Regions from separate parts of the Nakamurella panacisegetis genome, predicted to be linked through region 1. Evidence: riboswitches for the same ligand, from Rfam matches in the RefSeq annotation. Region 1 holds a riboswitch; each other region holds the start of a gene.
What was found. A riboswitch is a leader RNA that binds a small molecule or an ion and turns the genes downstream of it on or off. The one in region 1 is predicted to bind thiamine pyrophosphate.
Positions count from the first base shown of each region.

Region 2: it holds a riboswitch for thiamine pyrophosphate, as region 1 does, so the genes downstream of both, thiC (phosphomethylpyrimidine synthase ThiC) here and BLS97_RS02970 (purine-cytosine permease family protein) in region 1, are expected to answer to the same signal.
Region 3: it holds a riboswitch for thiamine pyrophosphate, as region 1 does, so the genes downstream of both, thiM (hydroxyethylthiazole kinase) here and BLS97_RS02970 (purine-cytosine permease family protein) in region 1, are expected to answer to the same signal.

Region 1 covers NZ_LT629710.1:680,902-685,567, reverse strand. The annotation lists gene BLS97_RS02985 (dienelactone hydrolase family protein) at 57-629, shown strand; gene BLS97_RS02980 (ArsR/SmtB family transcription factor) at 655-1,023, opposite strand; gene BLS97_RS02975 (cation diffusion facilitator family transporter) at 1,122-2,255, shown strand; TPP riboswitch at 2,361-2,494, shown strand; partial or broken gene BLS97_RS02970 (purine-cytosine permease family protein) at 2,491-3,585, shown strand; gene BLS97_RS23680 (TenA family protein) at 3,822-4,541, opposite strand; gene BLS97_RS02960 (LacI family DNA-binding transcriptional regulator) at 4,587-4,666, opposite strand, start outside.
Region 2 covers NZ_LT629710.1:3,912,358-3,917,023, reverse strand. The annotation lists gene BLS97_RS17670 (Nramp family divalent metal transporter) at 1-1,014, opposite strand, end outside; gene thiC (phosphomethylpyrimidine synthase ThiC) at 1,278-2,882, opposite strand; TPP riboswitch at 2,898-3,009, opposite strand; gene BLS97_RS17660 (thiazole synthase) at 3,077-3,886, opposite strand; gene thiS (sulfur carrier protein ThiS) at 3,888-4,088, opposite strand; gene BLS97_RS24570 (FAD-dependent oxidoreductase) at 4,079-4,468, opposite strand; partial or broken gene BLS97_RS17650 (FAD-dependent oxidoreductase) at 4,588-4,666, opposite strand, start outside.
Region 3 covers NZ_LT629710.1:2,357,452-2,362,117, reverse strand. The annotation lists gene BLS97_RS10390 (alpha-hydroxy-acid oxidizing protein) at 1-469, opposite strand, end outside; gene thiD (bifunctional hydroxymethylpyrimidine kinase/phosphomethylpyrimidine kinase) at 574-1,428, opposite strand; gene thiE (thiamine phosphate synthase) at 1,425-2,066, opposite strand; gene thiM (hydroxyethylthiazole kinase) at 2,063-2,869, opposite strand; TPP riboswitch at 2,864-2,961, opposite strand; gene BLS97_RS10370 (LLM class flavin-dependent oxidoreductase) at 3,027-3,899, shown strand; gene BLS97_RS10365 (cupin domain-containing protein) at 3,889-4,338, opposite strand; gene BLS97_RS10360 (transglutaminase-like domain-containing protein) at 4,335-4,666, opposite strand, start outside.

The DNA of each region.
Region 1 (4,666 bases):
CCCCGCCTAGGATTTCTCCGACCTCGATCCGTCCGCCGTCTTCGGAGAGGCACGTCATGGCCGAAGTGCTGCTGTTCCATCACGCCCAGGGGCTGACTCCCGGCGTGGTGGCCCTTGCGGACGTGCTCCGCGCCGCCGGGAACACCGTCCACACCCCCGATCTGTACGACGGGCACACCTTCGATGTGCTCGACGACGGGCTGGCCTACGCCGGTGGCGTCGGGTTCGAGGAGTTGATGAAGCTCGGGGTGCGGGCCGCCGCCGAGCTGCCGGAAGCCCTGGTGTACATCGGGTTCTCCTTGGGCGTGATGCCCGCGCAGAACCTGGCCCAGACCCGGCCCGGTGCCCGGGGGGCGGTCTTCATGGGCTCCTGTCTGCCGGCGGGTGAATTCGGGGGCTGGCCGCCGGAGGTGCCGGTGCGGATCCACGGCATGGCGGCCGACCCCATCTTCACCGGCGAGGGCGATCTGGAGGCGGCCCGCGAGCTCGTCAGCTCGGCGCCGGATGCTGAATTGTTCCTCTACCCGGGTGATCGCCACCTGTTCGTCGGCCGATCACTGCCCGACTACGACCCCGACGCCACTGAACTGCTGCTCGACCGCACGGTGCGGTTCCTGCGCGAGGTGTGAACGACGCGCGGTCCCGCGGCCGCGCTCAGTCGTGGACGGGCTCGCCGGTGATCTGGTGGTCGGCCTGGAACATCGCTTCCCGCAACAGATTGCGGACGTGCCCGCCGCGCAGCCGATAGACGATCCGGCGCCCCTCGCGGGTGCCTTCGACCAGACCGGCCAACCGGAGCTTCGACAGATGCTGGCTGGCCACGGTCGGCCGGCAGCCGGCTGCGGCGGCCAGGCTGGCCACGTCCATCTCGCGGGAGGACATGGCCCACAACATGCGCACCCGGGTCGGATCGGCCAGCATCGCGAACGAAACCACGGCTGCGTCCACCTGGGCCGGTGACGGATTCTCCGGGTGGGGACCGCCGACCGCGGCAACGGCATCCGTGGTCGCGGGGACGGTCATACATCTCACCCTAGCCGACCACCTTCATACCTTCACGGATGCGAAGATGACGATAGTATGACGGCGAACCCAACCGGCCCGGCGAAACGAGTCACCTGATGAGTCACCTTGTTGTCCGCGAGCATTCCGACCTCGACCTACCCGCGGCAGCCGAGCACGAGCACGACCACGACCACGATGAGCACGGGCACAGCCACGCCAATCACGACGAGCACGAACACGGCCACTCGCACGAGCACGGCCACTCACACGACGTGAGTTCCCCGTGGTCATCGATCAGGCATTGGCTGTCGGAACTGGTCGGCGGGCATTCCCACGACACGGTCGACGCCATCGACGACGCGCTGGAGGCCGACAGTGCGGGCCGACGGGCCCTTGTGATCAGCCTCATCGGGCTGGGTCTCACGGCCGCCATCCAGGGCGTGGTGGTGCTGCTGTCCGGCTCCATCGCCCTGTTGGGCGACACGCTGCACAACGTCGCCGACGCACTGACCGCAGTGCCCCTGCTGATCGCGTTCACGTTGGTCCGTCGACCGCCGAACAAGCGCCACACCTACGGTTACGGCCGCGCCGAGGACATCGGCGGGCTGTTCGTCATCGCCATGATGCTGCTGTCCAGCGTTCTGGCCGGATACGAGGCCATCGCCCGGCTCATCCATCCGCAGCCGGTGTCGCACCTCTGGGCGGTGGCCGGGGCCGGACTGATCGGCTTCCTGGGCAACGAGATCGTGGCCCGCTACCGGATCCGGGTCGGGCGCCAGATCGGATCGGCCGCACTGGTCGCCGACGGCCTGCACGCCCGCACCGACGGATTCACCAGTCTGGCCGTCCTGCTCGGCGCCGGCGGCGTCGCCCTCGGCTGGCGTTGGGCCGACCCGGTGGTCGGACTGCTGATCATGGTCGCCATCCTCGGAGTGCTCCGGTCGGCGATCCGTCAGGTCGGGGCCCGTCTCATGGACGCGGTCGATCCCGGTGTGGTGGACCTGGCCGCCGCGGCGATCGGCACGGTCGACGGGGTGCGACAGATCCGCGAGCTCAGGTTGCGCTGGATCGGGCACACCCTGCGGGCCGAGGCCGAGATCACCGTCGATCCGGCGCTCACCGTGCAGGAGGCGCACCAGATCGCCGATCACGCCGAGGCCCACCTGCTGGCCGGGGTGCGTCGCCTGGCCGCCGCCACCATCCAGGTCAGCCCGGCCCGGGTCGAGGCCGATCCGCAGCCGCACGGGTGAGCCACCGCCGGTGACGCGGCCCGGCTTCTCGGTGGGGCCACCGGTTCACCGGGACGGTGCCGGACCGGGACGGTGCCGCGGACGGGCACCGATCCCCCTACACTGATCGCATCCCGCGGGAGCCCGCAGATCGGGCTGAGAGGGTGGACGAGCGGCGGAAACATCGAATCCGCCCAGGCCACCGACCGCTTGAACCTGATCCGGCTAGTACCGGCGCAGGGAGAGGTTGGCTGTCATGTCCACATCTGTATCCAGATCGTCCCGACCATCGGCTGCATCGTCGGTGGCCCCTCCAGACGAGGCGCCGCACACCCTCACCGAGGCCGCCCCCCGCACCCTGGGCCTGCTCGACCAGCTGGGGCTGTGGGGCAACCTCGGGGTCAGCCTCCTCGGTTTCGCCGGGGCGGTCGCCGTCCTGCAGCCGTCCGGCGCGTCGCCGCTCGGGCTCACAGCGGCGATCGTCGCCATCGTCACCGGATCGGTACTCGGCGGGTTGATCCTCGGGGCGACGCTGGTGCTCGGAGCCCGGACCGGGGCGCCGGCCATGGTGCTTCTCCGCGGACTGCTCGGGGCCAAGGCCTCGTTCGTCCCGACCGTGCTGAACATCGCACAGTGCCTGGGCTGGGCTGTGTTCGAGTTGTTCGTCATTTCCAGTGGACTGCAGGCCCTTTCCCGCGGTCACCTGCCGTCCTGGCTCTGTGTCGTCGTCGCCGGCGCCGTCACCACCGGGCTCACCCTCCGGCCGCTCGGCGCCATCCGGGTACTGCGCAAGTACGTCTCCGTCCTGGTCGTGCTGTCGATGATCGTTCTTGCTGTCGGCCTGCTGCGCCGTCCGACCGGCGCGATCACCGGTTCCTGGGGCGGATTCTGGCTCGCGGTCGACGCGGTCATCGCCCTGACCATCTCCTGGGTCCCGCTCGGGGCCGACTACTCGCGTCATTCCCGCAGCGCCCGTTCGGCTTTCGCCGGCGGCTTCCTCGGATACGGGGTGACCCAGGTCGCCTGTCTGTTGATCGGCGTGGTGGCTCTGACCCAGCTCGGCTCGAGCAACGGAGATCAGATCCCCGATCTGTTCCTGACCCTCCCGTTGGGCACGGTGGCCTTCGCGATCCTGGTGCTGCGGGAGACCGATCAGTCGTTCGCGAACGTCTACTCCACCGCTGTCTCGATCCAGAACATGGCCCCGCGTTGGGATCGGCGGATCCTGACCGTGCTGATCGGGGCGGGTACGACGGTGCTCGCGCTCACCGTCGACGTGTCCCAGTACGAGAACTTCCTCTACCTGATCGGGGCCGTCTTCATCCCGCTGTCCGGTGCTCTGGTCGCCGGCTGGGCCCGCTCACGCGTCGCGGTTGCCCCGCCCGCGCCGGTGGTCGACGGTTCGTCGAGCGCCGAACCCACGGCCCTCGTCGCCGTCTGGGACGTGTCGGATGCGGCGCCCGTCCGGCCTGGGATGATCGCCGCCTGGATCATCGGATTCGTGGTCTACCAGTTGATCAACCCGGGCGGGATCGCCGGGTGGTCCTCGTTCTGGACCCGGATGGGGACCGACCTGCACCTCATCGGTCACCCGTGGCTGTCGGCCTCGATCGCCTCGTTCGTGGTCGCCGTGCTGGTGGCCCTGCCCTTCGCATCGCCGAAGGCGGGCCAGGTCTCGCCGCGCCAGGCGGCGTCCCAGAACATCCACTCGTAACGGGCGGCGGTGGCGAACGCGGCGTGCATGTCCGCCACCACCGAGGCCGACGAATTGGACGCGCACCGGTCGACGATGTCCTTGGCCCGTGCGGTCGCGGCTGCGAAATCCGGATCGCCGTACGTCTGGATCCAGTCTGCGTACGGATGTCCGGACAGGTCCAGACCGTCCATCAGCCGCTGACCCGTGTCCTGGTAGATCCAGAAGCACGGCAACAGCGCGGCGGCCAGTACCGGGTAGCTCCCGCGCGCCGCCGCGCCGAGCAGGAAGGTGACGTAGGCCGTCCCGGCCGGTGACGGCGGCGCCGCGTCGAGGTCGAGCACCCGGCCGGCGTGCAGCGTGCGTTCCACCTCGATGGCGTCGTGGGCGGAGCGGGCCCAGAACGACAGATCGTCGGGGTGCGAGGCTTGTGCCGCGCACATGGCCAGGGCGCGGGCGTACCCCAGAAGGTAGTGCGCGTCCTGTGCCAGGTAGCCGAGGAACGTTGCCTCGGCCAGGGTTCCGTCCCGCAGACCCAGCAGGAACGGATGCTCGTCGATGGCCCGCCGGATCGTCGCGGTGTCGGCCCAGGCGGTGTCGGTGAAGCGGTCCATGGTGTTCCTGTCTCCTCGGGATGGGTTCGAACGATCAGTGGCTGGTCAGGTCCGGGGAGGTGGCCCGGTGCTGCTGCGAAGTACCAGTTCAGGCGGGATGACCTGCTCCCGGGGGCCGATGCGGG
Region 2 (4,666 bases), 1.8 Mb from region 1:
CAACGCGAACAGGGCTCCGGCCCAGCGGCCGGCCAAAGGTTCCAGCGCCTTCGCTGCGTCGGCCGCGCTGTTCAGGTTCGTGGTGCCGTGGGCGTGCAGCGTGGCCGAGGTCGACACGATGATGGCGAACATGACCAGGTTGTTGAACGCCATCCCGGCGATGACATCCAGCCTGGATGCGCGAAGCTTGCGCCGTGATTTGCTGCTGTCACGTTCGGCCAGCGGAACCGCGCGTCGTCCCTGCTCTGGCTCGTCTCGCATGTCCTCGAGGCGGTGCGCCGATTGCCAGAAGAAAAGGTAGGGGCTGATGGTGGTACCCAGCACGGCCACCAGCAACGTGAGGTAGGTGGGATTGAGCTGCATCTGGGGGACAAAGGTGCCCCGCAGCACTTGCCCGGCCGGTGGATGCACCAAGATGGCGACGACGAAATAGACCAGTAGCGCGGCGCAGAGCACCTTGAACACCAGGGCGATCCGGGCGAACGAACCGAACATCACCAGGGCCGTGGTCGCGACGCCGGCCACAAGGGCCCAGAGCCAGGTGGGACCGGCATGCAGCAAGGTCATTCCGGATCCGACCGCGACCAGGTCGGCGGCGATGTTCAGTGCGTTTGCGGCGAGCAGGCCGATCAGCAAGGCCCCGAAGAAGATCCGCGCCGGTCGACTTCGCCATCGAATGACGACCAGCTCGCCCAGGCTCTTGCCGGTGGCCAGCGCCGTACGATCGCAGATCTCCTGCACGGCCGCCATCAGCGGAAAGGTAACAAGACTGACCCACAGCATGCCGTAACCCTGGGCCGCGCCGGCCTGGCTGTAGGTGGCCACGCCGGAGGGGTCGTCATCGCTCGCCCCGGTCACCAGGCCGGGACCAATGGCGCGCAGGTAATACCGCCAACCGGTCCGGTGCGGACCCTGGGTCAGATCGACCTCACTCCGCAGTTGCGAACCTTCGGCGTCACCCTTCCCAGCGGCCGCAGGCACCAACTCTGCAGAGGAGTCGGCAGCGTCAGGCACAGCGTCTCCTTTCCTGCGACTCCGAAGGTTTCTCGGGGTTCTGGACCACATCGCGGAACCGTACACCGTAGACAGGCCTCAGATGCCGGCGACGGACTGTCAATTTTAAATGGTGGATCTGGTGCGACCGAGAGGTAGCAGATCATCGCTGACACCATTGACGCTGTGACGACTGATGAGGGGGTGGACCAGCCGCAGGCCCCCGGAATCGAGCCCTTCGAGCGTTGCTGTTCAATGTGGCGGCGCATGATGATAGTGGTCGGCTAGGCCAGTGGGAGATAGAGCTTTGCGCCGGCCTCCTTGAATTCGGCCGACTTCATGGCCATTCCCTGGGCGGCGAGATCCTTGAGTTCGTGGGAAATCTTCATGGAGCAGAATTTCGGTCCGCACATGGAGCAGAAGTGTGCAGTCCTGGCGCCGATGGCGGGGAGGGTCTCGTCGTGGTAGGAGCGGGCCTGGTCCGGGTCGATGGCCAGGTTGAACTGGTCCTCCCAGCGGAATTCGAACCGGGCCTTGGACAGCGCGTCGTCCCAGACCTGCGCGCCGGGGTGATTCTTGGCGAGATCACCGGCGTGGGCGGCGATCTTGTAGGCGATCATCCCGGCTTTGACGTCCTCGCGGTTCGGCAGTCCGAGGTGTTCCTTGGGAGTGACGTAGCAGAGCATCGCGGTGCCGTGCATGGCGATCACCGCGGCGCCGATGGCCGAGGTGATGTGGTCGTAAGCCGGGGCGATGTCGGTCGTCAGCGGCCCGAGGGTGTAAAAAGGCGCGTCCGAGCACCACAGTTTTTGTTTGTCGACGTTCTCCTTGATCTTGTGCAAGGGGACGTGGCCCGGGCCCTCGTTCATCACCTGCACGTCGTATTCCCACGCGATCGTGGTCAATTCACCCTGGGTCCTCAGTTCGGCGAACTGCGCTTCGTCGTTGGCGTCGGCGATGCTGCCGGGCCGTAGACCGTCGCCGAGGGAGAACGCGATGTCGAATTGGGCGAAGATTTCACAGAGATCCCGGAAGCGGGTGTAGAGGAAATTTTCCTCGTGCCGGGCCAGTGCCCACGCAGCCATGATCGATCCGCCGCGCGAGACGATCCCGGTGACCCGGTCGACGGCGAGCGGAACGTGTGCCAGCAGTACCGCGGCGTGGACTGTCATGTAGTCCACGCCCTGTTCGGCCTGCTCGATCACGGTGTCTCGGTAGATCTCCCACGTCAGCAATTGCGGGTCGCCGTTGACCTTCTCAAGCGCCTGGTAGAGCGGAACGGTCCCGATCGGGACCGGGGAGTTCCGCACGATCGCCTCGCGGATGCGGTGGATGTGCTTGCCGGTGGACAGGTCCATCACGGTGTCGGCGCCCCACGTGCACGCCCAGCTCATCTTGTCGACCTCTTCGGCGATGCCGGAGGACACCGCTGAGGTACCGATGTTGGCATTGACCTTTACCAGGAACTTCTCGCCGATCAGCATCGGCTCGGATTCCGGATGATTGATGTTGTTGGGCAGAATCGCGCGGCCGGCAGCGATCTCGGCGCGCACCGCCTCCGGGTCCATCTGCTCGCGGATCGCGGCGAACTCCATCTCGGGCGTGATGATGCCGCTGCGGGCATAGTGCAATTGCGTCACGCGCCGGCCGGCCCGCGCCCGCCGGACCATCCGTCCCTCGTTGGCGGGCCCCACCGCCGGGGCGGTGTCGACGTCGCCGCGTTCGGTGATCCAGCCCAGGCGCAGTTCCGGCAGACCCATCGTAAGGTCACCGCCAGGTCCGGAGGTGTCGTACAGCAGGACCGGCGGTTCGCCGCCCGACAGTTCCACCCGGGTGAACGGCACCCTCAGGTCCGGGCGTGAACCCTGTTGATAAACCTTGCTTCTCATCGAATGGGTTGCAGACGCCATCGGATCTTCCCTTCCTGCGCCGGCATTATCCGGATCAGGTTCGGCGGTCGGAGGCTGGAGTGCCTCCCTCTCAGCCCGGACTTACCGGGCTCCCGCGGGTCATTGGTGCTCACTATGCCAGAGCTACCGGGATCGTGCATCCGGCGGCCCCGATATTCGTTTGATCTGCGGTGCTACAGCATTCCTTCCAGCATGCCCTCGTACGACGAGGATGCCTCGGCCGACCAGCGGCGCGGGATACGGCCCGCGAGATAGGAATCCCGGCCGGCGCAGGCCGCCAGCCGCATGGCCCTTGCCATCCGGATCGGTTGCGCGGCCCGGGTGACGGCCGAGGCGACCAGCACGGCATCGCAGCCCAGTTCCATCGCCTGGACCACATCAGCAGCCGAGCCGATACCGGCGTCCAGGATGATCGGAACCCCAGCGCCGGCAACGATCTGGGCGATGTTGTGGGGGTTGGCGATACCGAGCCCGGAGCCGATCGGGGATCCGCCGGGCATCACCGCCGCGCAACCCACCTGCTCCAACCGCCGGGCCAGGATCGGGTCGTCGTTGGTGTAGGGCAGGACCACAAACCCGTCATCGACCAACTGTTCGCACGCGGCCAACAACTCCAGTCCGTCCGGCAGCAGGGTGTGTTCGTCCGCGACGACCTCCACCTTGATCCATTGGGTTTCCAATGCCTCGCGGGCGAGTCGGGCCGTCAGCACCGCTTCGGCGGCGGTGCGGCATCCGGCCGTGTTGGGCAGCACCCGCACACCGACTTCGCGAAGGACGTCCAACACCGATCCGGTCGCATCGGGTCCGATCCGCCTCATCGCCACCGTCGTCAGGTCGGTGCGGGATTCGCGGAGGATTTCGCCGAGGCCGGCCAGACTCGGGGCGCCGCCGGTGCCGACGATCAACCGCGAGGAGAACGTCAGGTCGGCAATGACGAACGGATCCGGCTCGGTCGACTCCGTCAGGACATCGAGGTCTCTCATCTCAGCCGCCCTGCACTGCGGTCAGCACATCGAGTCGGTCGCCATCGCGAAGATCCACCGCGGGCCATTCGCCCCGGGGTACGACCTCGCCGTTGTGGGCAACGGTGATCCCGGACGTCTTGGTGCTGATCGTGTGCACCACGTCGGCCATGGTCAGGCCGTCGGCCAGGTCGGCGGGTACCCCGTTGAGCATTACCTGCATCGCTGATCTCCCTCGTTCGTCGGTTTGTCGGTCTTGGGAAACCGATCCGGTTGGAAGGGCTCCCATTGTGGTGCTAACGGGCCGCCGGCGAGCAGGGCCGTCACTGCGACCGCGGTGGATGCTGACAGCAGGATCCCATTGCGGTGATGGCCGGTGGCCAGAATCAGGCCCGGTTCGGTCTCCCCGAGCAGCGGCCCGTTGTCGGGCGTGCCGGGCCGCAGACCGGCCCGCATCTCCGCCATCTCGAATTCCGAGGAGATCGGCAGGAGCTCGTATGCGTTGCGCAGCAACTCGAACACACCGCCGGCGGTGACCACGGTGTCGAAACCCTGCTGCTCCTGGGTGGCGCCGAGCACCACCTCGCCCCCTGCCCTGGGCACCAGATAGACCTCCTGGCCCTGACCAACGCGCGGAGGGTGTGTGTGAGCACCGGACCTGCGGCCAGCAACCTCGGGGGGATCTGCAACCGAAGAATCTGGCCTTTGACCGGATGGATCGGATACCCGGACAACCGACCGGACTGCGCGCCGGCGCAGAGCACCACCGTCGCGGCCGGCAGCTGTTCCCCGGAGTCGGTG
Region 3 (4,666 bases), 1.7 Mb from region 1:
CGGAGGTGCTCCAGTAGAGCTGGAACCAACGAGGCGAATCCCCCATCGCGGCCGCGCACTCCTCCATCGGGACGGACGCCTGGTTGGAGAAGATGTACGGCAGGCCAAGGGCCGCCGCCGCTCTCGCGACGGCGAGGTCCGCGTCGCGGTGCACCAGGCCGAGCGCGCCGATCGGCGCCAGCAGCATCGGCGCGGGCAGCCGGCGGCCGAACAGCTCGACCGACAAGTCCCGGGACGAGACGTCCCGCAACACCCTCGGCGACAACTGACGGCGCGCGAAGGCAGCCCGGTCGGCGGCCATCGTCAGCTCGAGTCCGGCGCCCCCGGTCACGTAGGCGAAGGCCTTGGCCGACAGTCGAGATCGAGCGGCCGCCTCCAGGGCGGTCCAGCCGGTGGGCACCTCCGGTCGCCGACCGAGCACCCCGGCGGCGTAGATCGAACCCTGCCGTGCCCGTCCGGAGATCGTCATGCCGACCACTCTTGCACCCCGGCCGACCGTCACACCCACGTCCGAGGGGTTACACCCCCGGTCGACCGGCGGCCCGTGGCCGTCGCGAGTTCACCGTCGCGAGTTCACCGTCGCGGCCACATGGCCGAGAAGTGATGTACCGGGCCGTGTCCGCTGTAGGGCGAGTAGTCGGTGCCGGTGCCGCCGATCATGAGCTCGTCGGCGTGGCGCAAGGCCGTGGTCAGGTAGGCCTTCGCCTCCTGCACGGCGGTGAACCAGTCATCAGCGCCGGGGCGGAGTACGGCGACGGCCGAGGACAACGTGCAACCGGTGCCATGTGTATTGGCGGTGTCGATCCGCTCCGCGGTCAACTCCTGCACCCGGCCGTCGCTGTCGACCAGGTAGTCCGTCGCCTCCGGGCCGACCAGGTGGCCACCCTTCAGCAGCACCCGCCGCGCGCCGATCGCCCGCAGCGCAAGGCTCTGCGCCCTGGTCTCGTCCGCATCCGCGGCACGCTGGGTACCCAGCAGCGCGGCCGCCTCGTCCAGGTTCGGCGTGATCAGGTCGGCCAGTGGCAACAACTCCGACCGCATGACGTCCTCGGCGTCGGGTGCCAACAGCCGATCCCCCGACGTCGCCACCATCACCGGATCCAGGACCACGACGGGCGGCGCGTACCGCCGCAGCGCATCGGCCACCGCCCGGGCGATCTCCGCGTTCGCGATCATGCCGACCTTCACGGCGTCGATGCCGACGTCGGCGAACAACGCGTCGAGCTGCTCGGCGACGAACCCGGCCGGGATCGGGAAGACGCCGGACACGCCGCGGGTGCTCTGCGCGGTCAGGGCCGTGATGACGGCGCAGCCGTAGCCACCGAGCGCACTGAAGGTCTTCAGATCGGCCTGGATCCCGGCGCCGCCGCTGGGATCGGAACCGGCGATGCTCAGCACCACCGGCGGGTGGCCGGGCGGCCGGGTCACGGCGCGTCCCATCCTCGGCGCAGCGTCGCAGCCGCGGCCGCCGGGTCGGCCTGACCGCAGATCGCCGAGATGACCGCCAGACCAACCGCTCCCGCGCGACGCAGCTCGGGGATGTCCGCCGCCTTGACGCCACCGATGGCCACGCAGGGCACCGAACCGGCCGCACACATCGCGGCCAGGGCGTCGAACCCGATCGCGGGTGCGGCGTCGGTCTTGGACGGCGTGTCCCGGATCGGGCCGACCCCGAGCAGATCGACGGTGCCGTCCGGCAGCATCAGTGCGTCCCGCAGTTCCGCCTCGGTCGACACCGAGAGGCCGAGGTGGGCGGCCGGTCCGATCAGCCGCCGAGCGGCGAGAGGATGCAGATCGCGCTGACCGACGTGCACGCCGTGGGCCCCGACCGCGAGGGCGACGTCGACCCGGTCGTTCACGATCACCGGAATGCCGGTCTCCCGGAGCGCGTCCAGCACCGCCGTCGCGAGCGCGGCCAGATCACGGGTGCTGGCCAGCGGATCGCGGATCTGAACCGCACTGACTCCCCCGGTCACCGCCCGCCGCACCGTGTCGACCACCCCGGCCGGCCCGCCGCAGAGCACGGTGTCGGTCACCAGGTAGACCGACGCGTCGATCCTGCTCAAGAAACGCTCACCGCGCCTCCCTGCGCAATCTCGTTGCCCGACAGCTCGTCCAGCGCATCGAGGAAGGCCACGGCGAACATGCCGATCCCCTCGCTCTGCTTCGCCGCCCGGTCGCCGGCCACACACACCCAGGCGGTGGCGGCGGCCGCCGCGAGCAACCGATCCGGGGTGACGGCGGCGCAGGCGCCCATCAGCGCCCCGAGGAAGCACCCCACTCCGGTGACCCGGGTGAGCTGGTCGTTGCCCGACGCCACTCGTACCGTCCGGGTGCCGTCGGTGATCAGGTCGACCGCGCCGCTCATCGCGACCACGGTGGCGAAGTCCCCGGCCACCTGCGCCGCGACCTCGGCCACCTCGTCGGGGGTCGCCGTGGAATCGACTCCCCGTCCTCCCGTGCCACCGGACAACGCGCCGATCTCGGAAGCGTTACCCCGGATGACGGCCGGCCCGAGGGCGGCGAATTCGTGGGCCAGACCGGTGCGGAGGGGCAGCGCCCCGATGGCCACCGGATCCAGGATCCACGGCACCCCGGCCCCGATAGCCCCGGCGATACCGGCCCGCATACCCGCCGCCTGGGCCGTGGTCACGGTGCCGAGGTTGATCAACAGGGCGCCGGCCACCGACGCCAGCAGACCCGCCTCCTCCGGCGCGTCGACCATGGCCGGCGCGGCACCGGCGGCCAACAGACCGTTGGCGGTGAAGTTCGCGACCACGGTGTTGGTGATGCACTGCACCAACGGCGAGGCCGCTCGCACACGGTCGATCACGGCGGCGATGTCGGCCGTCGTCAGAGCTGATTCCAGAGTCACTGGCGTTCCCTTCGCAAGCACTACCTTGGCAGGTTCCACGGGTGCATCTCAGCCGGTTCTCGCCTCCGGCGCCCCGCGCCGTCCACCACCGTAGCCGGTTCCGGTGCGTGCCTGGGTACGCACCGTCCCGGCGGGCGTAGGTTCTGTGGCCATGACCATCACCCCACCCCGACGGCTCGGCGTCATGTTCGACCGGGCCCGCCCGCCCGAGCAGCTCGCCGGCTTCGCCCGAGACCTGGAGCAGGCCGGCTTCGACGAGATCTGGGTGGTCGAGGACCTGGGCTGGGGTGGGGCGATGTCGTCCGCGGCCACCGCGCTGGCCGCTACCGGATCCATCACCGTCGGCATCGGGATCGTCCCCGCGCCGCTGCGGAACGTCGCGGTGCTCGCGATGGAACTGGCCACGCTGGAGCGGCTGCATCCCGGGCGGCTGCTGGCCGGGATCGGCCACGGCGTGACGCCATGGATGCGGCAGGTCGGTGCGGCCGTCGAGTCACCGCTGACGCTGCTGGAGGAGACCTTCCGGGCCACCCGCGCGCTGCTGCGCGGCGAATTCGTCGATGCCCACGGCCGCTACGTGACGGTGGACGGGGTCCGGCTGGTCCACCCGCCGGCCGCGGTGCCGCCACTGCTGGCCGGTGTCATGAAGCCGCGGTCGCTGGCCCTGGCCGGCCGGGTCGCCGACGGCACAATCCTCGCCGAAGGCACCGGGCCGAGCGTCATAGCCGCTGCGCGGCAACACATCTCAGCCGCCAGTGAGCATTCGCTGACCGTTCTCACGCACGTGTGCATCGAATCCGACGAGCAGGCACTGGCTGCGGCCACCGCCGACGTCCGGGCCGAGTTCGCCGAGGTTCAGGGCGTCGCTCCGGCGCAGGTCTACCTGGCTGATGGGCCGGCATCTGTTGCTGCGCAGAAGGTTTCCGCGCTCTGGGACGCCGGCGCGGACAGTGTGGTGCTGCGCCCGATCGGCGATCGGCCGCTGGCGACGGTGCTCGCCCTGCGGGCGGCCCTCACCGGCTGAGCTCGTCGATCCGGGTCGCCCACCCGGGGAACATCGCCGTCAACTCCGGCTGGTCGCCCAACTCGAAATCGGACCACTCGAAAGCGGGCACCACCACGGTCGACACCAAAGACCAGGCCCCGTCGGGCGAGGCGCCCTGCCAGGTGCCCGCCGGAATCAGTACCTGCGGCTGCTGCCCGGCGGCGAGATCGCTGCCCAGCACCACCTCACGGCCGTCACCGTCCAGGACGAGCATCCGCAGAGGCGCGCCGGCGTGGTGGAAGAACAGCTCGTCGCTGGTCCGCATGCGGTGCAGCGCCGAGAAATCGTCCCCGGACACCAGGTAGTAGATGGCCGTCGCTGCGCTCGCCCCGGTCGCCGTGTACACCCGGCGGAAGTAGCCACCCTCGGGATCCAGTCGCTCCAGGCCGAGGCGGGCGATGATCTCCTCGGCCGTCACCCGTGCACCGCCGTCAGTTCCTGGGCGATCACCGTCATGTTCTCCAGCAGCGGGCCGCCGAACGTCGTCGCCATGGCCACGTCCGAGGCGTCCCGGCCCCGGCCGATCAGGATGCGGCCCTTGCGACGCTGGTTGTTCCGCGGATCGAAAGTCCACCATCGTCCGCCCAACCAGACTTCCATCCAGGCCGCGAAGTCGTTCGGCGAACCGTCATCGGGTACGTCCATGAACGGCAGGTACCCGAACACGTACCGGGCCGGGATGTTCAGTGCCCGGCAGAAGGAAATGGCCAGGTGAGTGAAATCGCGGCAGACCCCGAATCCCGACG